DNA from 3 places in the Shewanella rhizosphaerae genome. Region 3 is predicted to be linked to each of the others. Evidence: predicted binding sites of a transcription regulator. Region 3 holds the regulator's gene; each other region holds the start of a gene.
What was found. The regulator FliA, encoded in region 3, starts transcription of late flagellar genes. The targets are predictions, from matches to a motif close to CTAAAGNTNNNNNNNNNNNNGCCGATA.
Positions count from the first base shown of each region.

Region 1 (4,595 bases), 830 kb from region 3:
CCTCAAATGATTCGGTGCCCACCTGAACAGGCAGGCTCAGCTGATGATAGAGGCGCTTGATGGCATAATCCAGGTTCTGCTCATCCTCTACCCCTTCAAGCACCAAGGCAAACTCATCGCTGCCCACACGGGCCATCAACTCCGCCTTCTTGACGCTGGCAAAATGTTTGATACGACGCGCCACCTCGATCAACAGGCTATCGCCCTTCTCATGACCATAGGTATCGTTGAAGCGCTTAAAGCCCCTGAGATCGATCAACATCAGGTGGCCGCTGCGCAGTTTTTCCAAGGCGCGATTGAAATAGCTGCGGTTATAGAGGCCTGTCAGCGAACAGCGCCAGGCTAGACGCTCGAGTTCATTCTGCTGCACCAACTCTTCCGAGCAATCTTCGGCGGTCACCAAGGCGTAATGGTTGCCTCTAGGCGTGGTGAAGGGACGCACTCGATAACGCAGCCAGTAACTCTCGCCGTCGCGGCGGGTCAACTGGGTGTTTCCCTTAGTGATCTTGCCTTGCTTGACTTGGGCCAGTACCGCATCGGCCTGCACCGGTGATTGCTTAAAGAAATCCAGGCAGGCGAGCGATTTGCCTAAGATCTGCTGCTTAGGCACCCCAGAGATGGCGTGATGGGCGCCGTTGACGTATTCAATCTTATCCGTGGCCAGATTGACCACCATGCTGATCTGTTCAGACTGCTCTATCGCCTTCAAGAACAGGCTCAGGCGCTCGTCTGTGTCGTAGGCTCTCTGGGTGGCCAGGGTCAACGCTAGCTGATCGGCGACTTGAGAGACGATATGGATTTCGCTTTCCGGCCATTCATGGGCCTTGAAAGATTCGAGATAGAGCACACCTTCAAGATGGCCATTGATACGAATCGCCACATCGAGATGTGACACCACGGCGTTGGCCGTTAGATGCTCACGAATCTCGGCGACGCGGCAGTCCTGCTCCACGTCGAGCACATCTATGATACGACCACGTTTGAGTTGTTCGAAATAGTTAGGACAGAGACCCTGTGCGGGACGGGACGCATGATTCTGAGCAGACTGATTAAATGAAGCTTGGCTTTGAGAACCCGAAAGAGCTATGAGCTCACTGGTTTCGCAACCGGAAAACAGGCAAACACCTATGTTGTCGACCTTCAGGGATTGACTGAGCAGATCACAGGCAAGCTCGGCCGTCTCTTTAAACTGGCCTTCTTGTTTCTGCGTCGAATTGACTATCGTTTCAAGCAGATGTTGAAATTGTCGCTTGGTCATAAAATCCTACTGCCGATAACCTTTGCCAATAAAAAGGTTATCAAGATAAAAACCGCCAAAGACGGTACAACATAGATGTTATTGTTATTATTTAACGTTCAATTTGTGCACATTACACGAATAACTAGCTAATTAGCAAGCAAATATGGCTGTCCCCTATTAGAGGCCATGCTCGAGTTGAAATATCATCTTCTCGGCGCTGTAACCAAAGGTCAGACGTAGTTCCTGGCCGCCTTCAACCGCTTTAATTTCACTCTCTACGCCCTCGAAACGCTGTTTGGCCGCCTCTGCCAAGGCTTGCAACTCACTCTGAGCCTTGTCACCCTCACGAACCAGAGTCAGTACTGTGTCAAATTCATCGATCACCGCACCTATGTCGGCATAGCTGCCACAATCGTTACAGGTATCGTTGACTAACTCGGATTGACCTTCTTGAATCTTCTTCATTTTGACGCTTAACCTTTTTACTGAAAATGCTCTTAGCTATATATAGCAAAACCCGAGCGTTCGCACTTAAAACTAAGCCAAAATGTCTCCTAACGCACGTTGCCTGACGATCTGCTCGGTAAAATGGGGCAGCTCCATCACAGGTGCATCGGCATCGAGTTCATTATGAAAACGTGCCAGGGTAACGGGATCGCAGTTAGCCAACACCTCTTGCATCGCCAGTGGGTCTCGCCCTCTATGCACCAAGGGCTCGGGGTTTAAATATTGCTGTAGATGAAAACCACAGAGACCCGCTTGATGAAACTGCTCACGATTATCTCTGTCTTCACCAAGATGCAGTTTGCTGGTCAGGGGCTGAGCGTCCGGTAACTCAAACTGACGCTTGAGTTTCGCTTCAAGATCACTGGGGGTTTGCTCCAGGTTAAACTGCGCCATATCGCGGGCGTCGTTAGACAACATGGCCAGCAGCAGACCAAATTCGCCCCGGCGATGATCGACTATCGCCTGGTTGAGTCGGGTCCCCAATTGATTTTCGTTGATGATCAACTGACTAGTTCGCATAAAAAAACATCAATAAAACAGCTCGTTGCTATTTAATCGACCGCTTGCGCCATAACTTTAGTAATTATTTTAAATTGGGGCTTTACAGCGCCAACGATTCTGACTACTATGGCCGCCGCAATTGAGGAGGGGTTCCCGAGTGGCCAAAGGGATCAGACTGTAAATCTGACGGCTCAGCCTTCGAAGGTTCGAATCCTTCTCCCTCCACCATTTGCCTACAATGTAATAAAGAGATACTCGTGGAGGGGTTCCCGAGTGGCCAAAGGGATCAGACTGTAAATCTGACGGCTCAGCCTTCGAAGGTTCGAATCCTTCTCCCTCCACCATCTTTATCTTGTTATTACCTTGTGCTGCTGTACCAAAAAATATGGAGGGGTTCCCGAGTGGCCAAAGGGATCAGACTGTAAATCTGACGGCTCAGCCTTCGAAGGTTCGAATCCTTCTCCCTCCACCATTTTTTCTCCCGCGTTATCTCATCTCTCAGCTTTACCCTAAATCTCAGCTTTACCCTAAACCTCAGCTATCTTAAGACTTAGCTTCCCTGTTTGGTTTACCTATTGTTTTAAAGCGCATCTGTTTTTAAGCAAGACTAATTTCGTCCCGTTTGCTACCCACTGCAGCCTAGGGCTTGAGTAATTTTCCAGTCGCTCCTTCAATCATCACAACACGCGCCCTCAACGCTCGGTCGCATTTCTTTTCGATTTTCCTTTTCGTTATAAATTATTTCGTTAAGCTATAAGGTCTATCCGCTCAATAACCTCAGGAGCCACAATGGATCAATCTTGGGTCAACCAGGCCATCGCAAAGATCGAGGCTGATTATCAACGCAGTGCAGACACTCATCTGATCAAGCTAGAACTGCTCATGCTGCCCGGCATCGATATCTACCTAAAAGATGAAAGCACCCATCCCACAGGCAGCCTCAAGCATCGCCTGGCGCGATCCCTGTTTCTCTACGCCCTGTGTAATGGCTGGATCACCCAAGATACGCCCATCATCGAATCTTCATCTGGCAGTACCGCAGTATCAGAGGCCTACTTCGCGCGCTTGCTGGGGCTGCCATTTATCGCCGTGATGCCGGCCTCTACTGCCAAAAAGAAGATCCAACAGATAGAGTTTTATGGTGGACGCTGCCATTTCGTCGAGCATTCGAGTCAGATCTACGCCGAGTCACAACGCCTGGCCGACGAGCTATCGGGCCACTATATGGATCAGTTTACCTACGCAGAGCGGGCTACCGACTGGCGCGGTAATAATAATATCGCCAACTCCATCTTCGAGCAGATGCAAAGAGAGCCGCATCCCGTTCCCAGCTGGATCGTAATGAGCCCTGGCACGGGTGGCACCTCGGCCACCATAGGCCGCTATATTCGTTACCAGTGTGCCAAGACCAAGCTTTGTGTGGTGGACCCAGAAAATTCGGTGTTCTACGACTATTACCATAGTGGCGACGCCAACATCAGCTGCGCTGGCGCCAGCCGTATCGAAGGGATAGGCCGGCCGCGGGCGGAGCCCTCCTTTATTCCAGGGGTTGTCGATCATATGGTCAAGATTGATGACAGCGCATCGATCGCCACCATCTATTGGTTAGAGACGCTGATAGGCCGCAAGGCTGGCCCCTCGACCGGCACCAACCTCTATGGCGCCCTGCAACTGGCCAGCGAGATGCATGCCAACGGCCAAACTGGCTCCATCGTGACCCTGCTATGCGACTCGGGAGATCGTTATCTCGATACTTACTACGACAAGCAATGGGTCGATGAGCATATTGGCGACATCAGTGAATATCAGGCCAAGCTAGCGGCCTTTAATGAGTCGGGGCATTTGGAATAGCCTGCCTATCTAGCCAATTATCAAGCAGGGACTATAGAGAAGATAAGCAAGCTTAATGAATCATCAACAAAAATGGCGCCTTTAACTGGTTACTCCCGGTTGGCGCCGTTTTATTGTGTGAACTTATGTGTCCCTGATACTTAATCGATATTCAGATATTTATGGGTCTGAATAGAGAGGCGCCAGTTGCGCTCGATGCAGACCTTCATCGCCAGCTCGGTGGCGCGGGGCTTCTGACTAATCGGCTGCAGGCAGATGGTCTTGCCCAGGGTATCAATGCCTTTGAGCAGCTCATCAAGCTCCTCAATATGCGAAGCCTTGGCGACCGGGTGTTTGATCTCATCGGCGCGTTCCAGCGCCTGCTCTAACACCTTGTAACCGCCCTTCATGTTGATCTTAGGCGATACCGTCACCCAGGCGCGGGGGTCCACCAACACATCGAAGGTCCCGCTGGTCTCGATTTGACACTGCATGCCTGCATCGGCAAAGGCCTGAG
Region 1 covers NZ_CP080420.1:2,384,243-2,388,837, forward strand. The annotation lists gene K0I63_RS10640 (putative bifunctional diguanylate cyclase/phosphodiesterase) at 1-1,258, opposite strand, end outside; gene K0I63_RS10645 (DUF406 family protein) at 1,418-1,705, opposite strand; gene K0I63_RS10650 (VC2046/SO_2500 family protein) at 1,778-2,266, opposite strand; tRNA gene K0I63_RS10655 (tRNA-Tyr) at 2,392-2,476, shown strand; tRNA gene K0I63_RS10660 (tRNA-Tyr) at 2,508-2,592, shown strand; tRNA gene K0I63_RS10665 (tRNA-Tyr) at 2,636-2,720, shown strand; gene K0I63_RS10670 (PLP-dependent cysteine synthase family protein) at 3,038-4,099, shown strand; gene queE (7-carboxy-7-deazaguanine synthase QueE) at 4,240-4,595, opposite strand, start outside.
Region 1: a site for FliA is predicted at 2,301-2,327, ahead of K0I63_RS10650 (VC2046/SO_2500 family protein). Genes of this name have one in related genera too.

Region 2 (4,595 bases), 170 kb from region 3:
CTTTCGCCGAAATCAAGATTTTCTATCTCGAAGCAAATTAAACCGAGTAAACTAAACGATTGTTTTTCAATCGATCGAATCATCATCTCTTGACGTGGGCCGCAAGATATCCGCTAATTGTCGCTCAAGGACATTAGCAAGGATAGATGTATGAATCCAATGGAGTTTGCGATTCCGGCCGAGGACAAGCAGGCCTTTAGTCAATATTACGCGAAACAGATAGCCCCTAGGTGTCGGCGTTATGAGTCGGCTCGTCAGGCGGCGGCTGCTAAATATCTGGCCCGCAGAAAAATAAGCGCTCCCGTCACCCTGATAGGATTACCTGTCTTTTTGGCATTTTTTGCCCTGAGTTTTTATGGCGCAATAGTGCTCGATTTTGAAGATGGCGTATTTTATATCGGCTTTGCCGGCGCCTTTTTATCTATCGTCGCGGTGGCAAGCGTTATCATCTGGGCGAGTAGCGAGATAAATCAATTGCGCACTAAGATAGTCGATGAGATCTATCCACTGCTGCTCGGCTATTTTGGCAAGAGCTTTGAGTTGAATCCGTCGAACTTACCCGAACTGGATGCTTATAAGGACTATGGTCTCTTTCCAAAATATGACAAGGGCTACTTTGACGATTCGGTTAAGGGCAAATACCACAATGTGCCTTTCCTGATGAGAGAGCTGACGCTACTAGAGTATAAAGGGACTAAAGACAATAAACCCCAATACAAGACCCTGTTCGAAGGGGTTTTGATTGAGTTTACGCTATTAAAGAAATTCTCTGGTAATACCCTGGTGCGTCAGGATAAAGGGGTTATTGGCAACAGCTTAGTGCAGTTTAAACAGAAGCTGACACGGGTAAAGCTGGAAGACCCAACCTTTGAGCGAGAGTTTCAGGTGTATAGCGACGATCAAGTCGAGGCGAGATATTTGCTAAATACGGCGACCATGGAGCGTATGCTCTCACTGTCTCGTTTCTATCGTGGCGAACTAGAGGCGAGTTTTAAAGATGGACGACTGCTGATTAAGATCGCCTGCAAGCATAATTATTTTGAACCTAAACTGGATCTGTTAAAGCCACTGGATTTTGTCGATGACATAGAGCAGGTGTTTAAGGAGATCTATGAGGTGTTTGACTTAATTAAAGCCCTGAATCTGGACAGTCGTACAGGGCTGTAAATATCGCTTTATCTATTGATAGCTCGCCGCATCCGCTACGAGCTATCAAGCTCTCACTATCAAGCTCTCATAAGAGTAAAGATTGATACTCGCTATTTGTTAGCCGTTAGCACTCGTATCTGTGTCTTGCCCGCTAGCCGGCTCGCTGGCTGCTTCATCGCTACCTGTTTCTTCGCTAGGCGTGGCCACCGGCCAGCCGCCTAAGGCCTTCCACTTGTTGACGATATGACAAAACAGCTCGGCGGTGCGCTCGGTATCATAGAGGGCGGAGTGAGCCTCTTTGTTGTCGAAGGGGATACCGGCAATCTCACAGGCCTTGGCCAAAACCGTGTGGCCCAGCGCCAGCCCCGAGAGGGCGGCGGTGTCGAAGGTAGCAAAGGGGTGAAATGGCGTGCGCTTGAGGGCGTTGCGCTCAATCGCCTGCGTGACGAAGCCGTGGTCGAAGGCGGCGTTGTGGGCCACTATGATGCTGCGGTGACAATTTGATGCCTTCTGGTGCTTCTTGACCTCTTTAAAGATCTCTAAGAAGGCTTCCTTCTCGCTGACGGCGCCGCGCAGTGGATTGCTTGGGTCTATGCCATTAAAGGCCAGGGCTTCTGGCTCTAGGTTGGCGCCCTCGAAGGGCTCGATATGATAATGTAGCGTCTTGTCCAGTACCAAGTCGCCATTATCATTCATCTTCAGCAGGGTGACGGCGATCTCTAGCAACGCATCGGTTTGAGCATTAAAACCCGCGGTTTCAACATCTATGACGACGGGAAAGTAGCCACGAAATCTATGCTTAAGTTTGTGTGCGTCGCAAATATCGCTCATTAAAATATCCAAAGTGAAGAGTGGGGGGCTATTATGAAGTATCCGATGGGAGCTTGTCATGTTTGATTGGTCAATATATGGGCTAAAGGAATGCTAAATTAGGCCGATAGGGATAAGTAACGTAATTAACAAGAGTGACTGTCTATGTGGGTTAGGGTGCTATGTGCGATGACATTCGGGATCGGCTTGAGTCTGGCGACGACGGCGCAGGCCGAGTTGCGTCACTATGTGGCCTCCCTGGAACAGTCCTCCTGGCGCCTGAGCGGCAATACCCCCATCATCTGTCGCTTGGAACATGAGATCCCATCCTATGGCAAGGCGGTGTTTACCAGCCGCGCCGGTAAAGATCATGATTTAAACTTTAGCCTGGATATGTGGGTGAAGCCTGACGAGGTGACCAGCGCCAAGTTGATGAGCATGGCGCCCGCCTGGCGACCTGGTGTGGTATCCCGACCGATAACCGATCTCACCTATCAGAAATATTTCAGTGGCGAGGTGCCTAAGAAGGCGGCCTGGTCCATGCTCAATGAACTCGAACGTGGCATGCAGCCGACCTTCTATTATGCCGACTGGTATAACCGTTCCAGCAAGGTAGCCGTGGGGTTGTCGGCTGCCAATTTTGGTCGTCGCTACGCCGAGTTTAAATCCTGTCTGGCTAATCTATTGCCCTATAGTTTCGATGATATCGCCTTTACCGTGCTGACCTATGAGTTTGGTGGTTCAGAGCTGACCCGTTACTCCAAGGCGCAGATCGCTAAGGTGCAGGAGTATCTCTCTTATGATCCTGAAGTCGAGCTGGTGTTGATCGATGCCTATACCGACAGCTTCGGTGGTCGCTCGGTGAACAAGAAGGTATCGGAGAAGCGCGCCAATTCGGTCAAACAGCTCTTCCTGTCGGCGGGTATCCCCAATGAGCGTATCCATACCTATGGTCACGGCGAGCGTCGCCACGTAGCATCTAACGACACCATAGATGAGCGGGCGCGTAACAGACGCGTGGTGATCCGCCTCAGCAAGCCGCTGGATTAGAGTAGCTTTAATGAGTTAATAATATTTATGGAAACCGGCCAACAAGGCCGGTTTTTTGTTATCGGCCCGGGATAGAAAGAGAGCGGTGGCAAAAGCCTGGTAAAAAACAGGCAAAAAAAAGCCCACTTAATCTTAAGTGGGCCGCAAATAAATCATTGCAATCAACAAATTGAAGGAAGGAAGTCAAGCATAAGAACCAGGGATGAATTCACGTGACTGGCACGGGAACTCGGAGTTCTTGTTTCCCATCTACCAGCGGGGTAGACACTTCCGGAAAACGAGGTGAATTATAGGGTCAGACCATTTGTCCTACAAACTAGAAAAATTCCCGCCTTAGATTAGTATTTCTAATGACAGGAGAGAGTGTTTAAAGGGCCGAATTCACACATTTTGGGTATTTGCGCTTGATTACGCAAAATTGCTGCATAATTTCACGATTTATATAATTCATCCATGTTGTTTTTTTATTAACAAGTCAATTTCGCAAATGCCGGATTCGTTTATTTGTAGCCATTGCACGGTTTTTTTTTACTTGTATAGTACGAGGTTATTGGGCGCTAGCTCACAGGTTTACCATTAATAATAACGAGATATCCAGGACGGCTACAGATGGCTCTTAAGACGATTTTATCCAAGCAAACCCTTTTGCTTGCCGGATTAGGTTTAACACTCATGGGTTGCCAGTACCATGCCAATGAAACGGCAGCGGCGCAGGCAGCGGTTCAGCCCCAGGGCGTGGTCGAAACAATTCACGGCGTACAGGTTGCCGACCCTTACCGTTATCTTGAGGAAGAGAGTGATGCAACCCATGCATGGGTGAAGCAGCAACAACAGGCTGGCCATGATTTTCTGGCGCAGCTGGAAAACAAGCAGGCGATCGTCGATCGCATCACCGAGTTGTGGAACTTCGAGAAGGTCACAGCCCCAACCGAGCGTGGCGACAACACCTTCTATTACCGCAACGACGGTCTGCAGGCGCAATCTGTCCTCTATGTGAAGAACAAGGCCGGTGAAGAGAAGGTCGCCCTTGACCCTAACAGCTTCTCAACCGATGGCACAGTTGCCCTGAGCGGCGTCTCTGTCAGCGGCGACGGTAAGATCATCGCCTATGGCGTCTCTAAGTCGGGCTCAGATTGGCAGCAGTGGCAGTTTGTCGATGTGGCGACCGGGGCCAAGCTAGGCGATGAGCTTAACTGGATTAAGTTCTCCAGCGCCGAGTGGAGCAAAGACAACAAAGGTGTCTACTATTCTCGTTATGATGCGCCCGAAGGCGGTAACTTGCTGGCCGATGTTAACTTTAACCAGAAGGTCTACTATCACCAGCTGGGCACAGACCAGTCGCAAGACAAGCTGATCTACGAGCGTCCACAGAATAAAGATTGGGGCTTCGGTGCCGAGGTGTCGGAAGCAGGGGATTATCTGTTGATCTCCATCTCGCAGGGCACAGATAGCCGTAACCGTTTCTTCTATAAGTCACTGAGCGACGCCAACGCACCAGTAGTCGAGCTAATCAGCGAGCTTGAGGCCGAGTACAGCTTCCTGGGTAACGACAAGTCTGTCTTCTACTTCAAGACAGATCTCGATGC
Region 2 covers NZ_CP080420.1:1,722,240-1,726,834, forward strand. The annotation lists gene K0I63_RS07770 (DUF3137 domain-containing protein) at 151-1,167, shown strand; gene rnt (ribonuclease T) at 1,267-1,980, opposite strand; gene K0I63_RS07780 (flagellar protein MotY) at 2,149-3,009, shown strand; gene K0I63_RS07785 (prolyl oligopeptidase family serine peptidase) at 3,619-4,595, shown strand, end outside.
Region 2: a site for FliA is predicted at 2,063-2,089, ahead of K0I63_RS07780 (flagellar protein MotY). Genes of this name have one in related genera too.

Region 3 (4,595 bases):
GCCTTCACGCTCTGAGCCTTAACATTACTCGGCGCAGGTGTGGCCACCTTATTCGGCGCAGGGGCTGCTGGCGCCTTAGCGGCAGAAGCTACTGGTTTGCTTGTCTCACTGCCAGGGCCAGCACCGGCGCCATGCAGCTCATCGAGCAGCTTTTCAAATTCATCGTCGGTGATCTCATCGGCATCCACCGGCGGCGAGGTAGGCTCTGGCACCTTGGCAATAGGAGCCGAAGGGGCCTGAAATTTACCCGAGCCATGCAGTTCATCGAGCAGCGACTCGAACTCATCGTCTGTGATGTCGTCGCTATCGCTCGCCTGAATCGGCGCCGCACCGACAGGCGCCGTACTTGATGGGCCCTTACCGCTGCCATGAAGGGCATCGAGCAGGGCTTCGAATTCAGATTCATCGATCTCATCTATGTCGCCTTCACCGGCGATAGAGGTCACGGACGCATCGTTTACCGGCTCGTCGAACAGTTCGACACCGTCATCGAGCGGCATATCAAACAGCTCGATACCGTCATCTGCTGGTGTTTCGACAGCCGGTTCAACCGGCGTTTCAGCAACGGCTTCGGCTGACGCCCCGCCCTGCTCAGATGGCAATAAGCCACCAGAGCTCAATAATTTAAGGTTAGCTAACAGGCCTTCATCGGCAGGGCTTTGCTCGACACCCGCCTGGGTCTCGGCAAACATAGAGTTGATGGTGTCGACGGCCTGGAGGATGATATCCATTAGCTCGGCAGAGACACTACGTTTACCTGTACGCAACAGGTCGAAGGTGTTTTCCGCTTCGTGACAAACATCCACCATGGGGGTCAGGCTCAGGAAGCCGGCGCCGCCTTTAACGGTATGGAATCCACGGAAGATGGCATTGAGTAGTTCGGTGTCGTCGGGGTTATTCTCTAACGCCACCAGCTGTTCAGAGAGAAGCTCAAGGATCTCGCCCGCTTCAATCAAAAAGTCCTGCAGTATCTCTTCATCAACATCAAAGGACATTCATATGACTCCTACTTAGAAACCTAGACTCGACAGCAAGTCATCGACTTCATCTTGCCCTGTCACGACATCATCACGCTGATCAGCGTTCATAATAGGACCTTCAGCTTCGACGCACTTCTCTGATGCACGGGGTTTATCCGTGGGGGGCTGCTCGCCAAATACGGTCAACATAGAGACCAGGTTACTCTCAACCTCTCGCACCAGCTCGATCACCCGGCGGATCATCTGTCCGGTCAGATCTTGGAAGTCCTGGGCCAGCAATATGTTGTTGAGTAACTCTTTTAAACGATTGGAATCGGATTCGCTGCGCTCGATAAACTGCTGAACATCATGGCAAAGCGCCTTAAATTCGTGCAGCTGAATATCGCGACGCATCAGGCGATCCCAGGAAGGCTTAACGGCCTGTACGTTCATGGTAAGGGCATCTGCAAGGGGCAGAGACTCTTCGACGGCGTCCATGGTTTTATTAGCGGCCTGCTCCGTCATGTCGATGACATAATTGAGGCGCTCTTTAGCATCGGGAATTTCGCTATTAGCCAGCTCCACGAGGCGACCGTCCACCTGAAAGTCCACTATGGCACTGTGAAGCTGACGGGTTAGGCGACCCACCTCGTCAAACAGCTCTTTCTGAATCGGGCTGGCGATATCGCGAATTAGCTCATCGGCCATCTCTTGTTGACCCGCCTCTAGCAGATCAACGAGTTGCTTGGCCTGTGCTAGATTGATCAGCCCTGAAGTTTCTGCCTGCATAGCTCAACCTTGATTAACCGAGTCGTTCGAAAATTTTGTCTAACTTCTCTTTCAATGTCGCCGCAGTAAAAGGTTTCACCACATAGCCATTCACACCGGCCTGCGCCGCTGCAATGATCTGTTCCCTTTTTGCTTCCGCAGTCACCATCAACACAGGAATGTGCTTCAGGTTGTCATCAGCACGGATAGCCTTTAACAGGTCGATCCCCTGCATGCCAGGCATATTCCAATCGGTCACGACAAAGTCAAAATCGCCTTTTTGCAACATAGGCAAGGCTGTCGAACCGTCATCTGCTTCCTGAGTGTTATTAAAACCCAAGTCTCTCAACAAGTTCTTGATGATGCGTCTCATTGTTGAGAAGTCGTCAACAACGAGAATCTTCATATTCTTGTCCAAGGTTTCCTCCGCGGAGCTGTTTTTATATTGCTCATGTAATCGTTATATTTTGGTCCAATGCTTGAGTTTAGCTTTGAGTCTGAGCATCGCCTGGCTGTGTATCTGGCTTACCCGGGATTCGCTGACATCAAGTACGGCACCGATCTCTTTTAAATTTAATGCTTCGTCATAATATAACGACAAAACTAATCCATCTCTTTCTGGCAGTAATTTAATCGCCTCGACGAGGGCCTCGTGGAACTGTGTCTCTGCCAGTGACTCAAATGCGTCGTCCTGATGATCGTCTTCCTGTCTTACTACATCGACCGATACACCAAGATCTTCAATTCCAACTACTTTCCCGACGGAAACATCATTAAGAATATGATGGTACTCATCGAGCGTCATATCAAGTCGATCCGCAATTTCATTGTCTTTTGCGTCACGTCCAAGTTCTTGTTCTAGCTCATCAATCACCTGGGCGATGCGTCGCTGATTACGGTGAACCGACCTGGGTACCCAGTCTCCTCGCCTAATCTCGTCGAGCATTGAACCGCGAATTCGGATACCGGCGAAGGTTTCAAACTTGGCGCCCTTGCTGCCATCAAACTTGGCCGAGGCTTCAAGCAGGCCCATCATACCTGCTTGTAACAGATCATCCAATTGCACCGAGGCGGGTAGACGAGCGAGTAAATGGTGAGCAATCCTTTTTACCAACGGTGCATACTGTTCGACAATAGAAGCTTTGTTATCTAAACAAGTATACGCAGCGGCTTTACTCACTCGTACGATCCTCTTGATATTCGGGACGTTGAACCAATCGCTCTACAAAGAACTCCAGGTGTCCGCCCGGTTGTTGTGGCACTGGCCAGCTAATAATCTTATTCGCCAGACCGTGATAAGCAATTGACGCCGGCGACTTAGGAAATGCCTCGACGATCAACTTTTGTTTACGAACTGATTTGCGAAGGTTTTCATCGAAGGGGATAGTCGCAACCAGCTCCAGGGCCACGTCGAGAAAACGGTCGGTTACCTTGCTAAGTTTAGCAAACAACTCCATCCCTTCTCGCAAACTTCTGACCATGTTCGCCACAATCTTAAATCTGAATACACCGTGCTCACGGCTAAGAATCTTAATCAAAGCATAGGCATCGGTAATAGAGGTCGGCTCGTCGCACACCACAACCAACACATCTTGAGAGGCGCGAGAGAAGCTGAGCACCATGTCTGAGATTCCTGCCGCGGTATCGACCACCAGGATATCAAACTGGGTCTTCATCTCGCTGAAGGCACGGATCAGGCCCGCATGCTGCGCCGGTGTCAGCTCGACCATAGCCTGGGTTCCTGAGGTGGCTGGAATAATGCCAATCCCCTTTGGACCGCGTACGATAATATCGTCAAGGTCAGCGTCGCCAGATAATACGTGGGAGAGATTGCGCTCGGCTCTCAGGCCCAACATGACATCGACGTTGGCTAGCCCCAAGTCGGCATCGAGCACAAGCACACGCTTGCCCTTCTCGGCCAGGGAGACGGCGGTATTGATCGATACGCTGGTTTTACCTACGCCACCCTTACCACCGGTTACGGCAATTACTTTTACTTTTTCATTATATGGTTGATTCATCATACGTAAACCGCTTGCTTGATCCCGACTCATTATATTACTCAAATGCGTAGGCCTGTTCATATGACCTTTCGTTATTCTGTATTGGTTGCACTTTCTTTTCGAGTACCGACAGGGCCTTGTTGGCTAAGGCTAAGGTGTCGGCTACTTGCATATCTTCTGGCACTCTTTGTCCATCGGTGACATAACTCAAAGGTAATCCACTTTGAATCAACACACTCAACGCCGGTGCCAAGGCCACTGATTCATCTAATTTGGTCAAAATCGCGCCGGATAATGGAATCCGGGTAAACTGCGCGACGGCATCTTCAAGCACTCTTCTTTGACTTGTAGATGACAGTACCAGATAACTACGAATAGGTAATCTGCTATTTGCAGTTAAATTATCAAGTTGCTGGAACAATCTCACATCTCTCTGTCCCATGCCCGCCGTATCTATCAATACTAGCTTGCGATTGCGGAACTGATAAAGAATTTGTTCCAACTCATTGAGATCATGAGCTTGCTTGACCGGGCACCCCATTATTTTGCCATAGGTTGCCAGCTGCTCATAGGCTCCAATGCGATAATGATCGGTTGTAATTAATGCAACTTGATCTGAACCATGTTGCGCGGCGAATCGAGCGGCTAATTTTGCGACACTCGTCGTCTTGCCGACACCGGTCGGTCCGACAAAGGCAACCACTCCGCCCTGACGAACGATGTCGTCACCTTGGTTGTCGAGCATGTTCGCCAGGCTACGCGGCAGCGCCTTCACCAGATCCGCCGGTACATAGTGTTCGCTCAAGGCCGACAACTTAGCGGCAACCTCAGGACTAAATTCGGCTTCCAGAAGACGGCTCTCTAA
Region 3 covers NZ_CP080420.1:1,550,893-1,555,487, reverse strand. The annotation lists gene K0I63_RS06955 (chemotaxis protein CheA) at 1-995, opposite strand, end outside; gene K0I63_RS06950 (protein phosphatase CheZ) at 1,011-1,748, opposite strand; gene cheY (chemotaxis response regulator CheY) at 1,762-2,145, opposite strand; gene K0I63_RS06940 (RNA polymerase sigma factor FliA) at 2,188-2,907, opposite strand; gene K0I63_RS06935 (MinD/ParA family protein) at 2,900-3,781, opposite strand; gene flhF (flagellar biosynthesis GTPase FlhF) at 3,786-4,595, opposite strand, start outside.